4 regions of the Alteromonas sp. DYW1 genome follow, and region 2 is predicted to be linked to each of the others. Evidence: predicted binding sites of a transcription regulator. Region 2 holds the regulator's gene; each other region holds the start of a gene.

Region 1 (3,172 bases), 1.9 Mb from region 2:
CTCTTTGCTGTTGCGACCAGGCACGCTTTGTTGGGCGCTGCTGCCAGTGGCTTGTTCGGGAATATTGGCATCCAACGGCGGTTGGTTAGTTAAGGCACCAGGGATCCCCGCTACCACTGAGCCTACACTGTTTTCTTCTACAATCATTTCACTGCGCACGGCAGGCAAATCAGGATTATAGCGACGCTGGGTTTGTTCTACGGCAGTAAAGTCCATAGTGACATCAGCTTGAGCAGTGTAATTACCCACGCCTAACACTGGAATTAAGATCGAATCGATTTTGGCCAAATACTCATCTTCACGCGCTTTTTCAATTTCGTATTCTTTGCGCGCTCGAGCGCTCATTGAATCTTGTGAACCTGAATTGAGTAACCGTCCATTACTGTCGGTCACAGTGACTCGGCTGGGCTCCATCCCCTGCACCGCTGACGCCACGATATCCACAACCGCATCAACTTCTTCACCGGAAATGACCGAGCCGCGTTTAGCGGTTAAGACCACCGTCGCGCTCGCCTTCTTCTCGCGGCGGGCAAATACATTCTCTTTCGGCATCGCTAGCAGCACGCGGGCTTTTGATATCGCAGCGATATCTTCAATCGTTCGCGCGATCTGTTGTTCACGGGCATGCTTAAGACGCTCCATCTCTACCCGCTGGCTGACACCAAACCCCATGTCCTGCATAATGATATCAGTGCCCTGCGATGCCTCTTGCGAAATCCCTTGGCGAGCCATCCCTAAGCGGATATTTTGCACCTGATCTTCCCGCACATATACGGTATTTCCTTCGAGGCGATAATCGATTTGGTTTTGATCAAAATAGTCCAGGGTTTCAATAAGTTCGGCAGTTTCCATTTTGGCTAATGGCCGATAATCAGGCTCTTGTGTCCACATTAAAATAAACACCGCAATAGCGACACAAATCACTAGTGCAACAACCAACATCAACTGGCGCATAATGTCGGTTGAGCCTAACGCATCCATGAAACCGGATTTTTGCTCTACCTCAGTGTCATTTCCATAACCACCACTGACGGCGAGTTCTGTACTGGTTGCCTCAGCCACGATGCTTCACCTTATACTGGCATATTCATGATTTGTTTATAGGCTTCAAGTAACTTGTTACGAACTTGAAGAGTGGCTTCGAATGCGATGCCTGATTTCTCTTTCATCACCATCACATCCGCTAAGCTCAAACCGGGCGCGCCCATTTCAAAGGCTTTTTGCGCTTCTCTGGATTGGCGCTGCATGTCATTTACATTGTTGACTGCATCCGACAACATATCAGCGAAGTTATCACCACTCTTATTGAGGTTGACTCCCGGCACTTGCTCCATGGTGGGTCTAGCTTCAAGCGCCATGGACTGCATTTCTTGATAGAGTGCGTTTGCTTTGATATCCATCAGTTGTACTCACACATTGTTGACTTCACTGGAATATTTAGCAAAAGCCACGCCAACTTAATTTATTCTTTAATTACAATAACTTAATTATAAAATGTCATTTTTTTGACAAAAAAAACCGCGATACTGATGATCGCGGTTCAGGGGCTAACGCAGCGCTAGTTACGCGGGTACATCAATGCCATCTTCACGCATTCGTGCAAGTTTATAACGTAACGTACGTGGACTGATGCCGAGCTTTTCCGCCACCTCTTTACGTTTACCGTTACAAGAAACCAAGGTATCCAATATGATTTGATGCTCTTGCTGCCGTAACTCAGAGCCGAGCAGGTTAGCATCCTCTGAATGGGTGACAACTCCCTCTTTAGGAGCTAACGAAGGGCCATCATTAAATTCAATAAGTAAATCATTTGCATCAATTTGTTCGGGTGCCGCTAGGATAAGCGCCCGTTGTATAACATTTTCTAGTTCACGCACGTTACCCGGCCAGTCATGGCTGAGTAATTTATTGCGTGCAGCAGCAGACAATTTAGGTACGGCATTTCCGTTAGCCGTCGCATGCCGTTGGATCAAGTGTTCGGCCAGTGGAAGAATATCCCCAGTACGCTGACACAATGGTTGCCATGTGATTGGAAACACGTTCAAGCGATAATAGAGATCTTCTCTAAATTCACCGTTTTCAACGGCACGCCGTAAATCACGGTTACTCGTAGCAATCACCCGCACGTCAAGTGCCACGGTCTTGCGTGACCCCAGCCGTTCGACTTCTTTCTCTTGTAGGACTCTGAGCAGCTTCGCTTGCAGCGACATATCCATCTCAGTGATTTCATCGAGCAATAACGTACCGTTTTGCGCTTGCTCAAACTTACCAGGGCAAGCTTGAATTGCCCCGGTAAATGCTCCCTTTTCATAGCCAAAAAGTGTTGCTTCCAACATATTTTCTGGGATAGCCGCACAGTTGATTGCCACAAAGGGTTCTTTGGCGCGTGGTGACAAGTCATGGATGTAGCGCGACAATACTTCTTTACCTGAGCCGGACGGCCCCAAAACCATTACTGTAGCATCCGAACGCGCCACCTTAGCGGCCAGTTCCAACAGGGAATGACTACTTGGATCACCTACGATAGGGGTACGTGAAATCACTTTCTGTGCAGGCGCGTAGCGCCCGACTAAATTCAACAACACTTGCGGTGCAAAAGGCTTGGATAAATAATCAGTTGCGCCATCACGCATCGCCTGTACTGCATCATTAATCGTTGCAAAAGCGGTCATTAACAATACCGGTAATTGTGGGTAACGGCTTTTTATGCTGCGTAATAAAGAGAGACCTGACATTTCCCCCATTTGAATATCACTGACCACCAGATCAACCGTGTGTTGATGCAGGGCTATTAACGCGGCTTCAGCACTTTCAGCCTCGATTACTGCATATCCGCCCAGTTCTAGCGTATCCGTCAAGGCCTCACGCAGACCGGCATCGTCTTCAACAATCAGAATTTGAGTTTTTGACATACTAATTCTCCACATCTGCCAAGCGCAACGACTTGGGCTGACTCGCTTGTTGTGAATTACCTTTGAGAGGAAGCCAGAGGGTAAAAATTGCCCCTCCCTGTTCACTGTTACTCGCTTTGATCCGCCCGCGGTGAGCACGGACGGCTTGGGCAACCACCGCAAGCCCTAACCCCGTGCCGTTGGTCTTGGTGGTATAGAAAGGCTCGAATATACGCTTAATTTGCGCAGGTCGTATGCCTGGCCCTGAATCACTGCAGGTA
Region 2 (3,172 bases):
ACCAATCTGAACTCACTTTGTTGCCCATGCATGAGCGGGCGCGTCAAGGTATCGGCTATTTACCGCAAGAAGCATCGATTTTCCGTAAATTAACGGTGCTCGAAAATATCATGGCTATTTTGCAGACTCGCAAAGAATTAACCACTATTCAGCGGGAGCAAGAGGCAGATGCATTGCTCGACGAATTTAATATTAATCATATTCGCAACAGTCTTGGAATGAGCTTGTCGGGGGGGGAGAGACGCCGAGTTGAAATTGCCAGAGCTCTGGCCGCCAACCCACAATTTATCTTGCTTGATGAACCGTTTGCTGGAGTTGATCCTATCTCGGTCAACGACATTAAAAAAATTATTCAGCACCTGTGCGAGCGCGGTATCGGTGTTTTGATAACTGACCATAACGTCCGTGAAACCCTTGATGTTTGTGAGAAAGCGTACATTGTTAGTCATGGAGAGTTAATCGCTGCAGGTACGGCAGACGAGGTTTTAGCAAATCAAAAAGTGAGAGATGTATACCTCGGCGAGCAATTCAGGCTATAGTTAACCTAACGATAATAATTTGTGCAAAGCAGAGTTCGTCAACACATGGTGTGGGAAGTAAAGAGCAATAAATGAAGCCCTCGTTACAGCTTAAATTCAGTCAACAACTTACGATGACGCCGCAGTTGCAGCAAGCAATCAAACTGCTGCAGTTATCGACGCTCGACTTACAAACCGAAATCCAAGAGGCGCTTGATTCTAATCCATTACTCGAGTTAGAAGAGGTTCACGAGCCAGACAGCAACAGTGATCTGCAGACCAATAGTAAGGAAAAGGAAGAGCCAACGGCGAATTCCAGTGATGATTCACTTGAAAGTGGTGATGCGCTTGAAAAGGCCGATTTGCCGGATGAGTTGCCCATCGATAGTACTTGGGATGAATACTACAGTGCTTCATCGGCACCAGCACCAATGTCTTCAAGTAGTGATGATGACCAGGTTTTTCAGGGGGAAACCACCGACAATATACAGGACCATTTGCTGTGGCAGATGGACTTGACTCCTTTTAGCGAAGTCGATCGCGCCATCGCCATTGCAATCATCGATTCGATTGACGAATCAGGTTATTTAACCTGCACAGTTGAAGATATTCTCGCCAGTGTGAATGATGACGTAACGGACGAGCAGGTTGAAGAAGATGAAGTCTTGTGTGTGCTGAAACGCATTCAAATGTTTGATCCTATCGGCTCTGGCTCTCGCACACCGCAGGAATGCTTGTTAGTCCAACTTAACCAGTTTGCGCCTGACACTCCTTGGGTAGCAGAAGCCAAGCAAATTCTCATCGAATTTTCTGATCTGTTAAGCAGTAAAGACTATCGAACTTTGATGCGCAAAAGCAGACTAAAGGAAGAAGAGCTAAGAGAGGCACTACGCTTATTGCAAACGCTTAATCCGCGTCCAGGCAGTGCGCTGATTACGAAGGAGCCAGAATACGTTATTCCGGATGTATCAGTCAGTAAGAAAAATGGTCGCTGGAATGTCGAGCTAAATCCAGACAGTTTGCCTAAACTAAGTATAAACCAGCAATATGCTGCCATGAGTCGCAACGCGCGCAACAGCAGCGATTCGCAATTTATTCGTTCGCATATGCAAGAAGCTAAGTGGTTCATAAAGAGTTTAGAAAGCCGCAATGAAACATTATTAAAGGTGGCTAACTGTATCGTGCAGCAGCAAATTGGCTTTTTTGAGCATGGGCCAGAAATGATGAAACCCATGGTGTTAAATGACGTGGCTGAAATGGTAGATATGCATGAGTCAACCATTTCACGGGTAACAACGCAAAAATATATGCACACCCCGCGCGGCATTTTTGAACTGAAATACTTTTTTTCTAGTCACGTTGCGACTGACGGGGGTGGCGAATGCTCCTCTACGGCGATACGTGCATTAATTAAGAAGCTGGTGGCAGCCGAAAAACCGAGCAAGCCACTGAGTGATAGCAAGATTGCTCAATTGTTGGCGGACCAAGGTATACAAGTGGCCCGTCGGACAATAGCAAAATACCGTGAATCGCTCGCGATTCCCCCGTCCAATCAACGTAAGAGTTTACTCTAATAGCTCGAACAAGAAGGAAGACGATATATGCAAATTAACTTAACTGGTCACCACGTTGATATTACCGATTCGCTCCGCAATTACGTCGACACCAAATTTTCAAAGTTGGAACGACATTTTGACCATATTTCCAACGTGCACGTGATATTAAATGTGGAAAAGTTAAATCAAAAGGCTGAAGCAACTGTGCATCTGAGTGGTGCGGAGATATTTGCATCATCGGAAGATACTGATATGTATGCAGCGATTGATAGCATGATAGATAAGCTTGATCGTCAGGTTATCCGGCATAAGGAAAAGCTGAAAAAGCATTAAAGCGGTCCTCTCCATCTTGGAGATTTGGAGTTTTTTAATAAACCATGAACCTACAAACAATATTAAGCACGAACCGCACGCAATGTGCGGTTCAGTGTAATAGCAAAAAACGAATTCTAGAAATCATTAGCCAACTCGCTGCGGACAATAATCCCGATATTGACCAAGATAAAGTTCTCGCTGCTCTCATGCAACGTGAACGCATGGGAAGCACTGGAATCGGCAATGGTATTGCTATCCCACATGGTCGCTTGTTGGGCTTGAGTAACGTTATGGCAATCGTAGTAACCAGTGAGCCTGCAATCGATTTTGACGCTATCGACGATAAACCCGTCGATATTTTCTTTGCTATTCTGGTGCCAGAAGATCAAGCTGACGGCCATTTGCAAACGTTGGCGAGCGTTGCTGGGAAGTTAGCAGACAAAGATCGGGTTAAATTAATCCGCAAAGCGCAAACAAGTGATGAAATCCTGCAAGCTTTGGCCTAATCTGTACACATTAATCTAAGGGAATTGATACGTTCACATGAAACTTATTATTGTCAGCGGTCGCAGTGGCTCAGGGAAATCAATTGCGCTACGTGCACTGGAAGATTTAGGTTACTATTGTGTTGATAATATACCCGTCAATCTACTCCCCACCCTGACACATGCCGTGGTCGATGAGTATGACCTTGTCGCGGTAAGCATTGATGTTCGCAACTTGCCAAAAGATCCCAATGAACTTGTAGAAATTCTTAATTATCTCCCTGACGCATGGGACATG
Region 3 (3,172 bases), 1.7 Mb from region 2:
TGACATAGCCATGCATTAAACGCGCGCAATCCGCGACAATCGATAACCCCAGTCCAGCACCGATAACTTTATCGTTACGTTTGCCAGAACCTCGAATGAACGGCTCAAACAATGCCTCCCGCTGTTCTACCGCAATAGGCTGCCCGCTATTGGCCACATCAAGTATGATGTAACTATCGGCCTGATAGACATGCAATCTGATGGTTGTGTGAGGAGTGCCGTGGGCAATCGCATTTGACACAAGATTATCCAAAATTCGGCGATATAAGGCTTCATCCACGGACGCCTGCTGAACGTCTACTCGCACATCTACCTGATGCCCGTTTTGTTGCAATGCCAGTGCATTATCAGTCAAGCACTCACTAATCATGGCCGCAACATCATATCGCTGGATCAGTGGCTCCGCTTGTTGCAACAATAAATTATAATTCAGTAACCCTTCGACCAGTAAATTTAGTCGGTCGGTACTCGACAACAGCAGTTCGATGACTTCGCGCTGCGATCGGTTTAACTCTCCAACGACCTCTTCACTTAATATTGAACATCCTTCTTTGATGCTGGCTAATGGCGTTTTTAGCTCATGTGAAGCATGGCGGAGTAACGCTGTGCGCAGATGTTCTAATTGCTCGAGACGATCGGCAAGCCAGTGCAAATCATGTTCTATAGCAATCAATTCTCTTGGGCCGTTTTGACTCAGCGGCGGCAGTTCAGAGGCCTGCTGAGCAATGGCTTTTATAACCGCTTTCAGCTTTTTAAAAGGGTGCACAATAAGCTGACTGCCGACTATCACCAGAGCTAGCGACAAAGCGGCTAACAGTGCTGTAGACCAGGCTTGCCTATGCTTGATCGCCAGCAACGTTGCTTGCTGTTGTTCAATGCGATGATTGATCGTCTCACTTAACGCTTGCTCTAATACCGACATCTCACGATTAAATCGGGTCAGCCGTTGCTCAAGAATTGGCGTAGGTTCATCGCCGACCAATTGAGCAAGGGCTTTGACATGGGCATACATGTTTTGACAGTCAATCCCTAGTAACGCGTCACAAATGGTATCCAAATCGCGGTTAAAGGTTACATATCGATTATTCAGCAAGGTGGCCAAGGTATCATTTTGCACGACGCGATACTGGCGGGTCAGTCGTTCAATGTCGACTGCGTCATTTTCTAAATTTCGCATCGCACTGACCATACTCACAACAAAACGATTGTCATCAGCTGTCATTCGTGCCACTTCAGCGAGATCTTTTTGACTTTGCCAAAGTAAAGTGACGAGTGGGATTAGGGCAACCACAAAACTGATCAGCGTTAGCTGGCGTAAAGAGCCCAGTTGCATAGCAATCCTTGTTTATAAAATCGTTATAAGGATCGCACAGTCACTGTCGTGCAGCAATTAAAAGCGCCCAACATTCACGCTGGGCACAAGCAAGCATACGAGTGCTTATTCGATATCGACCGCGGCGGTTAAGTCTGCGGCGGTTAATTCATCTTTACTGATTTTGCCATCTTCATCAGTGTCAATGAGGCCAAAATTTTTCAATAAATTGGTATCGCTAACCGCTTCCTTTAAGCTAATAAACCCATCTTGGTCAACGTCAAGTAATGCCATCAAATCAGGCCTATCTTGCGCATCTGTATTCGCAGTGATGAACGCTTGTAACGCCATTGCTGAAAATAATACCGCCAAAAATTTCTGTGTTTTGTTCATTCTCGTTTCCTCACTTTGTTGTTTGACATGAATACTTCCGTCGCACTGCTATTGAGTGCAGGCCCATGCCTTGCCAAAGCGTCATTTGCAGAACCGATGCCAGAACTTGTAACGTACTGTTTTTATTTAAATAGTGTTGATTTCAATAATGAAAAAAAGAGTAATTCGTCGCTATCAGACGACAACGCTAGTGGTTTTGCATTAAAACGTCACTCAGCCCCTAAAAAATTCAACAGTGTTCGTCTTAGCCTCTTAGGAGATAAATATAAATCTATGTTTTAATTGAATTTTATTTTTATAATGCGAAGCATTATCAGGCCGCAATCTGTCGCCTATTAGCACCAGCTGACGGAGTTGAGCTACTCGTTCGCCATATCATAGGGAATTTTTAATTGTGGAGACTGCTGTAATTCTGGCATGCTGAATTTAGCCGGTAACTCAGCCAGCGCATCAAGGGATATCGGCTTGCTAAAGTAGAACCCTTGCAAATGATCGCATCCTTGGCTAAACAGATAGTCTATCTGACTGACCTCTTCAATACCTTCCGCGCAGATGGTTAGGTTCAGTCGCTTTGCTAGATCGATAATTGTACCGGTAACCATACGGCTGCGCTCAGAGGTTTTCAATTCACGTACAAATTGACGATCAATCTTGAGTGTATCAATGCTAATTTGGGTTAAATACCCCAATGACGAATAGCCTGTACCAAAATCATCCAGTGAGATCGCACAGCCCATATTGCTTACTCGCCGAAAGAATTTATCACTGGCAGCAAAACTTTCGAGATAAGCAGACTCCGTCACCTCTAGTTCAAAAAATCGCGGGTCAACCGCATAGCGCTCAAATAAATTCGTTATAAAATCAAACAGTGAAGGGTTCTTTAGATCAAATGCAGACAGGTTGACTGATACTCTAAAACGTTGCGGGAACATACTTTTAATACGCGCAAGATCCTTACACGCGCGCTCTAGCACCCATGAGGTAATACTGGGGATTTTACCGCCCTGCTCCGCAATTGGAATAAATTCGGCCGGTGGGATCATTCCTAGTACTGGATGTGCCCAGCGCAGCAAAGTTTCAAAGCCAACAATGGTACCATCACGCCCAACTTTGGGCTGATAATGCACTCGCAACTCATCATTGGTAATCGCTGAATTGATACTATTTGCGATCATTAACTTACGCTTATGATCTTCGATCATAGAACTATCAAATATGGTATAGGTTCCTTTACCAGCAGCCTTCGATCGGTACATTGCAATGTCTGCATTGCCAACCAATTCATTAATGTCAAAGTTTGCGTCCGTCGCTTTGGATACACCGATGCTGACCCCAACATAGAGGTCTAAACCGTTGTAACAAAACGGTTCCTGAAAGGCATCAATCAGGCGTGTTGCCATGCGGTGAATGTTTGCTTGAGTGGTATCGCGCGATGGGATCACCAAAAACTCATCTCCTCCAAGGCGC
Region 4 (3,172 bases), 320 kb from region 2:
CCGCCTTCAACGGTTTTGGCGCAGGGAGGAGGTAACCCCAACGCAGTCGACGGGATGCTTGATGTTAACTGGTTTAAGCATCCCTCGACGCTGACTGCGGATTTAGATTCTTTAATGAAGCTTACCATGAGTGGTTTATTGGACGGGCAATTCAGTGATGCTATCGAGTTTCATCAGAGCAAAAAAATCGTAATTGAGAGCGAACAACCAATTGATTACGTGCTCGACGGAGAGGTGTTCCGAGAAGATCAGATGACGCTCGAGTGCGAACCCCAGTCACTCACCATTATTTGTGACCTCACACGCCCTGCAATTACGCCGACAAATAAGGAGTAAACATGGCACAGCAATCTTACTTTGATGCGTTTATCGAACACACTGCACAACAAAACCCACACCAACCTGAGTTTATCCAAGCCGTCACGGATATAGCGAAGGATGTAGTACCCATTGTTAATGCGCATGAAGTTTATAAGGCGCAACGAGTACTGTATCAACTTGCCGTACCTGACCGCGTAATAGCCTTTAAGGTTATCTGGGAGGACGACAATGGTGGTGTGCAAATAAACCGTGGCTGGCGTGTGCAACAATCTAATGTGTTAGGGCCCTATAAAGGTGGATTACGTTTTCACCCTACAGTGAATGAGTCGATACTGAAGTTTTTAGCATTTGAACAGTGCTTCAAGAATGCATTGACCGGGCTATCGCTCGGTGGTGCCAAAGGCGGCAGCGATTTTAATCCTAAGGGGCGGAGTAATGCGGAAGTCATGCGCTTCTGTAAAGCCTTTATGAGCGAGCTTTACCGACATGTAGGCCCACAGACTGACGTTCCTGCCGGTGATATTAATGTGGGACAGCGCGAGATTGGATTCTTATTTGGCCAATATCGACGCTTGTCCAATGAATTTGTCGGTACCATCACCGGTAAAGATTTGGCCTTTGGGGGAAGTCACGTGCGTCTTGAGGCAACCGGCTATGGCGTGGTGTTCTTTCTTGAGTGCATGCTGGCTGAGCAGGATAAGAAGTTGGCTAATATGACAGTAAATGTTTCAGGGGCTGGGAATGTTGCCCTATACGCTGCGCAAAAAGCCATCGCTAGTGGTGCGCTGGTACAAACGTTATCAAACAGCAAGGGGACGTTATATGCTGACAAAGGCTTGGATGCTGCGAACATTCAGACACTACTAGATAACAGTGACGGAGATAATCCACTGCTGCAACTTGCAGAATCCGGAGTGGGTGAATGGTTAGCAAAACAGAAGCCATGGCAATTCACCTGTGATGTTGCGCTGCCATGTGCGACGCAAAATGAGGTCGATGAAAAAGACATTCAGCAATTACTTGATAATGGACTGATATATTTAGTCGAAGGTGCTAATATGCCGTTGACAGCGGACGCCGAGCGACTCGTGCGTGCCTCAGAGGTTTTGTATGCGCCAGGCAAGGCATCCAATGCTGGCGGCGTCGCAATGTCGGGTTTTGAGATGGGGCAAAATGCGCAATTTCATCAATTGTCTTTTGCAGAATTAGAAGGGAAGCTAAAGGCCGTAATGGCGCATATTCATAAACAATGTATGAGTGATGGCATGCCCTCCAGTCTAAATGACAAAACCATTGATTATGTACGTGGCGCTAATGTCGCAGGATTTCGTCGCCTCGCAGATGCCATCGTTGCCCAAGGTTATTGAGCAAAATACTCAGTGTAGCCTGTAAAAACTACAGGCCATATTCACTCCTTGACTTCTAATGTAAAATAAAGCTAGTTAAATCAACAATATGCGGGCATGGAGTGCTGGCATAAATCTCGCAGGTACTTAAGTAATTTGAACTAGGAGGTACTATGCAAATTTTTGAAGCAATCCGTCAAGATCATGAACGTCAGCGTCTATTACTGAAAATTTTGGTCCAAACCAGTGGTGCGACAGAAGCGCGTAAGGATTACTTTGACGTCTTAAAAAAAGAGTTGAAGCAACATGAAATTGCCGAAGAACGCTATTTCTACAAACCGCTAATGGACGACGATAAAACCATTGCAGCGTCGCGCCACGGTATTGCTGAACACCACGAAATAGACGAGTTAATCGAGTCACTAGACGAAACAGACATGAGTAGTCCGGTGTGGTTAAAAACGTTCAAGCAGTTAAAGGAAAAAGTCGAGCATCATTTAAATGAGGAAGAAAAAGAATTTTTCCAAAAAGCAGGCCGAGTACTGAACGAATCGGAGAAGGAAGCGCTGGCCGAAGAATATCGTGCAGAAATGGAGCCGATTAGGTCTTAAGTATATGCGCCACTATGCAATTAACACTAAAGTTAAATGGCCATGGGGCAATGGTAGCGGCGAAGGTTACATTCGCCGTAAATACACCAAACGGGTCACCAAGGTGCTAAACGGCGCTGAGGTGACGCGTGATGCTGATAAACACTATCCCGCCTACCTAATAGAACATACAGACGGTTCACTGGTATTAAAGGCTGCATCGGAGATTTGTAAAGCGGGTTAGTGGGTTTGAGTATGAGTTAGCTTTACGCAAATCATCAACGTGAGTGAGTAAATATAGAGGATTTTCTTATGCTGGGTTACTGGAAGCCAAAACTGGCAAAGTGGTTCGATGCAGCTTACACCAGCTTTTGGTTCATCCCCCTGATCTGCTTGCTTATCTCTTTTGTTTTGCTGGGGGTGACACATTGGTTGGATTCGTTTTTGCCGACTCATTCTGATTGGCCACTTGCAGTACTTTATGAGATTGAGGCAGAGGGTGCTCGAACAGTTTTAGCAACTATCGCCAGTGCAATCATTACTGTGACTAGTATCGCATTTTCTATGATTGTTGTTACGTTGACCTTAGCTTCATCACAGTTTGGACCGCGCTTGCTGCGGACGTTCATGCAGAACCAAAAGACCAAGCTGTCGTTGGGGATTTTCCTTGCTACATTTGCTTACTGCTTAGCGCTAATTCGCTTTGTAAATGCAAGTGAAGTCGCACCTTTTATTCCTGGTTTGGGTATCAGCGTGGCCTTATTTTTAGCAGCTATCTGTGTATTCACCCTAGTATTTCTCATTCACCATGTTGCCACCTCAATTCAAGCTGACAATGTGATAGAGCAATGCTGGCACACGTTGGCTTGCGACCTTCATAATATGTTTCCGTATCTGAGTCAGCCGCAGGCATCA

Evidence for each region. Region 2 encodes sigma-54, which starts transcription at its own class of promoters, with help from an activator protein. Its sites were predicted from a motif close to GTTGGCACGNNNNTNGNNT; they were not measured.
Region 1: fliE (flagellar hook-basal body complex protein FliE) is a predicted target of sigma-54. The motif match lies at 1,439-1,457, and genes of this name have one in related genera.
Region 3: AC121Z_RS10920 (EF-hand domain-containing protein) is a predicted target of sigma-54. The motif match lies at 1,765-1,783, and genes of this name have one in related genera.
Region 4: AC121Z_RS04565 (hemerythrin domain-containing protein) is a predicted target of sigma-54. The motif match lies at 1,792-1,810, and genes of this name have one in related genera.

The regions. Positions count from the first base shown of each region.
Region 1 covers NZ_CM186038.1:2,649,509-2,652,680, forward strand. The annotation lists gene fliF (flagellar basal-body MS-ring/collar protein FliF) at 1-1,062, opposite strand, end outside; gene fliE (flagellar hook-basal body complex protein FliE) at 1,074-1,400, opposite strand; gene AC121Z_RS11900 (sigma-54-dependent transcriptional regulator) at 1,563-2,912, opposite strand; gene AC121Z_RS11905 (sensor histidine kinase) at 2,914-3,172, opposite strand, start outside.
Region 2 covers NZ_CM186038.1:713,381-716,552, forward strand. The annotation lists gene lptB (LPS export ABC transporter ATP-binding protein) at 1-539, shown strand, start outside; gene AC121Z_RS03275 (RNA polymerase factor sigma-54) at 611-2,092, shown strand; gene hpf (ribosome hibernation promoting factor) at 2,120-2,407, shown strand; gene ptsN (PTS IIA-like nitrogen regulatory protein PtsN) at 2,452-2,895, shown strand; gene rapZ (RNase adapter RapZ) at 2,933-3,172, shown strand, end outside.
Region 3 covers NZ_CM186038.1:2,450,562-2,453,733, forward strand. The annotation lists gene AC121Z_RS10915 (sensor histidine kinase) at 1-1,333, opposite strand, end outside; gene AC121Z_RS10920 (EF-hand domain-containing protein) at 1,439-1,705, opposite strand; gene AC121Z_RS10925 (putative bifunctional diguanylate cyclase/phosphodiesterase) at 2,065-3,172, opposite strand, start outside.
Region 4 covers NZ_CM186038.1:1,032,273-1,035,444, forward strand. The annotation lists gene AC121Z_RS04555 (diacylglycerol kinase family protein) at 1-336, shown strand, start outside; gene gdhA (NADP-specific glutamate dehydrogenase) at 339-1,688, shown strand; gene AC121Z_RS04565 (hemerythrin domain-containing protein) at 1,841-2,278, shown strand; gene AC121Z_RS04570 (HVA1 family protein) at 2,283-2,501, shown strand; gene AC121Z_RS04575 (DUF2254 domain-containing protein) at 2,570-3,172, shown strand, end outside.